Streptacidiphilus rugosus AM-16: one gene and its partner. The protein of the gene in region 1 binds, or shares a complex with, the protein of each later gene. Links are inferred from orthologs where the notes say so. Each region holds a gene or a part of one and is shown in the gene's direction. Other genes may lie near its edges.

Region 1 (3,674 bases):
CTCGCACGAGGCCGGCGAAGCGTGCGTGTGCGACATCTCCGACGTCGGCGTCTCCCAGCCGACCGTCTCGCACCACCTGAAGAAGCTGAGGGAGGCCGGACTGCTCACCTCCGAGCGGCGCGCCACCTGGGTCTACTACAAGGTCGCCCCCGACGTGGTGGCCTCCATGTCGGCCCTGCTGAACCTGCGCCCCTGACAGCGCCGGCCCATCGCCAGGACCTGCGCACGCCGGGCGTCGCTCACTCCCTGCGGTCCCCGCGGCTCGTGCCGAAGACCAGGGCCACCAGGGCCAGACCCACGACGCCGCCGACGAGTTCCATGCCGATGAAGCCGGGCAGGCTGGACGGCTTGATCCCGGCAAAGGTGTCGGTGAAAGCGCGGCCGATGGCCACGGCCGGGTTCGCGAACGAGGTGGAAGAGGTGAACCAGTACGCCGCGCCGATGTAGGAGGCGACGGCGACCGCCGCGAAACGCAGCTGGTCCTTCTTGGCCAGGCCGAAGATCAGGAAGACCAGTCCGGCGGTGGCGACGACCTCGCCGAGCAGCAGGTGGCCGGCCGAGCGGTCGTGCGTGGACCACTGCACCAACGGCTTGCCGAACATCGCGTCCGCGAGGACCGCCCCGGCGACGGCTCCCGCGATCTGCGCGGGCACGTAGGCGGCGATGTCCCTGGCGCCGAGACCGCGGGGGTCGCGGCGGCCGGTCCACCAGTCGGCGAGGGTGACGACCGGGTTGAAGTGCGCGCCGGAGACCGGACCGAGAAGGAGGATCAGAATGCCCAGTCCGAAGACCGTGGCCAGGGAGTTGGCGAGCAGTTCCAGGCCGACGTCCGGGGTCAGCTCGGTGGCCTGAATACCGGAGCCGACCACGACCGCGACCAGGAGCGCGGTGCCGATCAGCTCGGCAGCGGCCCGCTGGTACAGCGGCTGCCGGTGCGCGACCGCGGGCCCAGGGGGCAGGGCGGGATCAGGCATGTCCATGGCTCCGGCGTCCAGGGCCGCGGCGGCGTCGATGCTGGTCACTAGCAGGCTCTCTTGGAGTTGGCCGCGTCGTTGACGCGGGCGAGGGACGCGAGGGCGGCGAGCTCGCGCGCGAGGCCGTCGAGCACCTCGGGTCGCAGCCGGTAGTAGGTGAACCGGCCGCACGGCTCGGTCTCCACGATCCCGGCGTCGCGCAGCACCTTCAGATGGTTGGAGAGGTTGGTCTGCCGCGCGCCCGTCTCCTCGACCAGGTGCGTGGTGCACAGCGTCTCGCGCGCGAGCAGGGAGACGATCTGCATGCGCAGCGGGTCGGCGAGCACCCGGATCAGATCAGTGTCGACTGACGTCAGCATGCACTGATAATCTCACATCGGCCAGGGCACATCAGCCGAGGCTGAAACCAGCCCGGCGGGTCGCCGCGCCCGCCACCGCCCAGTGGAGCCCCGATGTCTGCCACCGCCCCCGTCGCGTCCGTCCTGTTCGTGTGTGTCCACAACGCCGGCCGCTCCCAGATGGCCGCGGGCTTCCTGCGGCACCTCGCGGGCAATCGCGTCGAGGTCCGCTCCGCGGGCTCCGTCCCCGGCGACCAGGTCAACCCCGCGGCCGTCGCCGCCATGGCCGAGGTCGGCATCGACATCTCCGACCAGAAGCCCAAGGTGCTCACCACCGACGCCGTCCAGGCGTCCGACTACTGCATCACCATGGGCTGCGGCGACGCCTGCCCGATCTTCCCCGGCAAGACGTACCTCGACTGGCAGCTCGACGACCCGGCGGGCCAGGGCGTCGAGGCGGTCCGCCCGATCCGCGACGAGATCAGGACACTCGTCGAGAGCCTGATCGCCGAGATCGACGCCGAAGCCGGCCGGTCGTCGCGCGGGTAGAACTCACACATCCACTCAGGCGCCCGGGGAAGCAGCACCAGCAGGGCGGCAAGGAACGGCCTTCACCATCGGGCGCAGTCGGGGTGGAGCGGGTGTCCGCACCGGCAGTCGAGCCGCGTGCGAGGGGTGTCGTCCTCACGGAGCGACGCCCCACCACACCGCCCACGGGACGAAGCCGACTGTGGCCAGTCCGACCGGGGCCAGGCGCAGCCACAGCGCCCAGCACGGCTTCGGCCGGCGGCATAGGAGCGAGGCGACCGAGACGACGGCGGAGACCACCGCAGCGATCGCGAGCCCCTGCACCAGCAGCCACAAGGCGGGTTGGCCCCACACGACGGGCGTGGCCGCGCCCTCGCCCGCCACGAAGACAGCAGTCGAACACGCCACCGTTGCCATGACGGCCAGCAGGCCGAGACCGGCCACCCACCGCACCGGGCGCAGGACCGGGCCGCGGCGCGGGACGGCCGTCACCGGGTAGACGGCAAAGCCGAGCAGCAGCACCGGGGCAAGCCAGACGCACCAGGCGTTTGCGGGTATGGGGGTGCTGGCGAACGCCTGTTGGGGTGCGGATGCGGACGTCGACGCCGGTGGGTGGCCGTCGGCGACGGCCAGCACCCAAGCGGTCATGGTCTGGGCGTAGTCGGGGGCCAGTACCCCCAGAATCCTGCCCTGGAAGAGCGAGCCCCCGATCCGGTCGAAGCCGTCCCGCGTTCGGTGTCCGGCGATCTTGTCGGGGTGGATGAGGACCACGACTCCGACGAGATCGAGAGCCAACTGATTTTCGGTCAGAACGAAGGCCCATTGATGTGATGGTGTGCGACATGCCGCTTTCGGCGTAATTGGCGCTGGTTGGGCCGTTTGGCCGTCACGCTGTGCCTGTTGATCACGGTCCGGGTCCCCGCAGGAACCTCGAAGAGTAGACACAGGCCCCGCGTGCTGCATCGCCCCATGACCTACCGCGGCTTCTTCCAAGGAGAGTGCGTGTCCTCCGATCATTGGGGCGCAAGGCCCGCTACTGCTCCTGCGCACGTACCGGCCCGCCCGCTGGACCCTCTGCGCCTTCTGCGCGCGGCTCCGCACCGGGTGACGCGGGCAGCGTTCCGGGCGGCCTGCGTCTCGCTGCTGCTGTACGCGGCTGTGCGCCACGTGGTGGCGGTCTCGATGGTCGACATGGTGGTCTACCGGGCCGAAGGGGCGGCGGTGCTGCACGGCTCGGACCTGTACTCGTTCCACGTGACGCATTGGGGCCTGCCCGCCACCTATCCGCCCTTCGCGGCCATCGCGTTCGGCCCCGCCGCCCTGGTGGACGTCCCCGTGCTGCGGGTGCTGGTCACCGGCGGGAATCTGGTGCTGCTGGGGGTGGTGGCCTGGCAGTCCTGCGAGCTGGCCGACTGGCCGCGCCGCCCGATGCGGCCGGCCGCCGTCATGGTCGCCACGGGCTTCGGCGTATGGCTCGAGCCCGTCTTCACGACGCTGTCCTACGGCCAGATCAATCTTGCTCTCGCGGCCCTTGTCCTCAGTGACCTGAACCGACGTCGAGGAGGCCGGCGCTGGCGAGGAGCTGCGATCGGGGTTGCCGCCGGACTGAAGATCACCCCCGGCTTCTTCGTCCTGTACCTGCTGGTCACGGGCCAGTGGCGCGCGGCCCGCAACGCGGCCCTGACCTGCGTGGGCACCGTGGGCATCGGCGGGCTGCTGCTTCCCCGGGCGTCGTGGGACTACTGGACGAGCTACCTGTGGCAGACAAGCCGGGTCGGTCATGAATACATCGTCGACAACCAGTCCCTTCGCGGGATGCTGGACCGTGCGCTGC
Region 2 (3,324 bases), on another replicon or contig:
AGGACTCCTGCACTTCTCCGGTCGTTCTGCTCCAGCAGTCGGTGCCGCGCGCGTGAAGCGCCGGGAATGCGAGACACTTGGGAACCGTTGACGGGGGTGGAACCCGGCAGCCCAAAGGTTGAAGTGTTCAGCCCCGGTGCGAAGCATTCAGGAGATTCAGTGAGCGACGTCCGTAACGTGATCATCATCGGTTCAGGCCCGGCCGGCTACACGGCCGCTCTCTACACCGCACGTGCCTCGCTGAAGCCCCTGGTCTTCGAGGGCTCCGTCTCCTCCGGCGGCGCCCTGATGAACACCACCGAGGTCGAGAACTTCCCCGGCTTCCGCGACGGCGTCATGGGCCCGGAGCTCATGGACAACATGCGGAGCCAGGCCGAGCGCTTCGGCGCCGAGCTGATCCCGGACGACGTGATCGCGGTCGACCTCAGCGGCGACATCAAGACGGTCACCGACTCCGAGGGAACGGTCCACCGCGCCAAGGCCGTCATCGTCACCACCGGCTCGCAGCACCGCAAGCTCGGTCTGGAGCACGAGGACGAGCTCTCCGGACGCGGCGTCTCCTGGTGCGCTACCTGTGACGGCTTCTTCTTCCGCGACCAGGACATCGCCGTCGTCGGCGGCGGCGACACGGCCATGGAGGAGGCGACCTTCCTGTCGCGCTTCGCCAAGTCCGTCACCGTTGTGCACCGCCGCGGCGAGCTGCGCGCCAGCAAGACCATGCAGGAGCGGGCCTTCAACGACCCGAAGATCTCCTTCGCCTGGAACAGCGAGGTCGCGGAGCTCCACAGCGAGGGCGGCAAGCTCAGCTCGGTGACCCTGAACGACACCGAGACCGGCGAGACCCGTGAGCTGGCCGTCACCGGTCTGTTCATCGCGGTCGGCCACGACCCGCGCACGGAGCTCTTCAAGGGCCAGCTGGAGCTGGACGACGAGGGCTACCTGCGCGTGGACGCGCCGTCCACCCGCACCAACGTCTCCGGCGTCTTCGGCGCGGGCGACGTCGTCGACCACACCTACCGTCAGGCGATCACCGCGGCCGGCACCGGCTGTGCCGCGGCCCTGGACGCCGAGCGCTACCTCGCCGCCCTGGCCCATGCCGAGGCCGAGCAGCAGCCCGCCGCGGTCTGACCCACCGGCCCAACGGCCGCCCGCCTGCCCGACAGCGGGCCCCGCACCACCACACGACCTGCACCTGCAAACCCGAGGAGACCCCCGTGGCCGGCGCCACCATCACCGTCACCGACGCGACCTTCGACGCCGAGGTCCTCAAGAGCGAGAAGCCCGTCCTGGTCGACTTCTGGGCCACCTGGTGCGGCCCGTGCCGCCAGGTCGCCCCGATCCTGGAGGAGCTCGCGACCGAGTACGCGGACCAGCTCACCATCGCCAAGATCGACATCGACCAGAACCCGGAGACCCCGGCGAAGTACGGCGTCCTGTCGATCCCGACGATGAACGTCTACCAGAACGGCGAGGTCGTGAAGACCATCGTCGGCGCCAAGCCGAAGAGCGCCCTTCTGCGTGACCTGGCCGAGTTCCTGGGACAGTAGGGCCTGCGCGGGTACCCACTCGCAAAGGATCTTCACCACCGCAGCCCCCATGTTTCACGTGAAACATGGGGGCTGCGGCGTACGATCTTGGCTATGTCCCAGCAGCGCCTTTCTCACGCGTACCACTGGAAGCTCGGGGACAGCGGTCCCGCCGTTGCCGAGATCCGGTTCAAGCTCGGCCTGCTCGGCCTGCTGCCGGAGGCGCCGCCGGTCCGCCAGGGCCGTCACATCCCCTCGGCCGAGGCCCTCTTCGACACGGCCGTGGACGCGGCGGTCCGCCACTTCCAGCAGCAGCGTGGGCTCACCACCGACGGCATCGTCGGCCCCGAGACCTACCGTCACCTCAACGAGGCCCGCTGGCGGCTCGGCGATCGCGTGCTCAGCTACACCCCCAGCAGCATGCAGGTCGGCGACGACGTCGCCCATCTCCAGCAGCGGCTGCTCGACATGGGCTTCACCCCCGGCCGCGTCGACGGGATCTACGGCCCGGCCACCGCCCAGGCGGTCGGCGAGTTCCAACGCAACATGGGTCTGCACCCGGACGGCACACTCGGGCCGACCACCTACGTGGTCCTCGAACGTCTCTCCCGGACCGTCGTCGGCGGCGCGCCGCACGTGATGCGGGAGACCGAGATGCTGCGCCACTCCGGGCCCGCGCTGAACGGCAAAGTCATCGTGATCGACCCGGGCCACGGCGGCACCGATCCGGGCATCCAGGCGCACGAGGCCGACGAGGCGGCCATCGTCTGGGACATCACCAGCCGGCTGGAGGGACGCCTGACCGCGCTGGGCGTGCGCACCTATCTGACCCGCACCGCGGACACCGCCCCCGACGAGACCGAGCGTGCCCGCTTCGCCAACCAGACCGGTGCGGACCTCATGATCTCGCTCCATCTGGAGGGCCACACCAACCCCGGCATCGGCGGGGTCGCCAGCTACTACTACGGCGACGAGAGCCGCGGGCGCTGGTCCCACACCGGCAAGCAGTTCGCCGGGCTGGCCCAGCGGGAGCTGGTGGCCCGCTGCGGCCTCGGCGACCTCCGCAGCCATGCCCGCACCTGGACGCTGCTGCGCTCCACGAAGATGCCCTGCGTCCGCCTGGAGCTCGGCTACCTCACCAATGCCTCGGACGCGGAGCGGCTGCGCTCGGCCGAGGTGCGTGCCCAGGCGGTCGAGGCGATCGCCGTGGCCGTCCAGCGGGTCTACCTTCCCCCGGAGGACGACGCACCCACCGGCGTGCTGCACCTTCCGGCGGCCTTCGCCTGACCAAGATCTTCAACTGCTTCACGTGAAGCATTTCGTGATCTTGGACTGCTTTCATGATCGCAAAGTGCTTCACGTGAAGCAGTTGAAGATCTTGAGCGGCAGAGGGCACCGGCATCCGTGGACGAGCACGGGACGGCTCAGAGCGGCCGGAGCGAGGGCTCCTTCTGGACCGCCCCGAGGAGCCGCTCCAGGGCCACCTCCATCTCGCCCTTCCAGGAGATCGCCGAGCGCACCTCCAACCGCAGGCGCGGATGGCGGGGATGCGGTCGCACCGTCTTGAAGCCGACCGCCAGCAGGTGATCCGTCGGCAGTACACAGCTGGGTTCCTCCCAGCGGGAGTCACCGAAGGCCTCGATCGCCTTGAAGCCGCGCCGCACCAGATCCTTGGCGACTGTCTGCACCAAGGTCCGCCCGATGCCCTGCCCCTGATAGCCCGGCAGTACCCGAGCCGTCATCAGCTGCACGGCGTCCGGCGCGATCGGGCTCGTCGGAAAGGCGAGCGATCGCGGCA

Evidence for each region. The genes of interacting proteins can lie anywhere in the genome.
Region 2: the proteins of BS83_RS26685 (region 1) and trxA are in contact, whole or in part, in an NMR structure (PDB 2IPA), measured with the Bacillus subtilis proteins. The link is inferred for Streptacidiphilus rugosus AM-16 from one-to-one orthologs.

Annotation. Positions count from the first base shown.
Region 1 is NZ_JQMJ01000004.1:3,900,159-3,903,832, forward strand. What follows is about bases 360-3,143. They hold BS83_RS26685 (arsenate reductase ArsC), read left to right. Parts: upstream 360-1,426; coding sequence 1,427-1,861; downstream 1,862-3,143. Other genes in these bases: BS83_RS26675 (aquaporin), read right to left, coding at 360-980; BS83_RS26680 (ArsR/SmtB family transcription factor), read right to left, coding at 1,022-1,333; BS83_RS26690 (hypothetical protein), read right to left, coding at 1,997-2,635; BS83_RS26695 (glycosyltransferase 87 family protein), read left to right, coding at 2,843-3,143. Also shown: BS83_RS26670 (ArsR/SmtB family transcription factor), read left to right, coding at 1-196; more of BS83_RS26675, read right to left, coding at 240-359; more of BS83_RS26695, read left to right, coding at 3,144-3,674. UniProt on the Bacillus subtilis protein: Catalyzes the reduction of arsenate [As(V)] to arsenite [As(III)]. In vitro, can dephosphorylate para-nitrophenyl phosphate (pNPP).
Region 2 is NZ_JQMJ01000003.1:432,061-435,384, reverse strand. Bases 1-2,880 are described here. They hold trxA (thioredoxin), read left to right. Parts: upstream 1-1,214; coding sequence 1,215-1,547; downstream 1,548-2,880. Other genes in these bases: BS83_RS05405 (N-acetylmuramoyl-L-alanine amidase), read left to right, coding at 1,641-2,813; trxB (thioredoxin-disulfide reductase), read left to right, coding at 160-1,128; BS83_RS41445 (anti-sigma factor family protein), read left to right, coding at 1-56. Also shown: BS83_RS05400 (GNAT family N-acetyltransferase), read right to left, coding at 2,951-3,324. UniProt on the Bacillus subtilis protein: Participates in various redox reactions through the reversible oxidation of its active center dithiol to a disulfide and catalyzes dithiol-disulfide exchange reactions.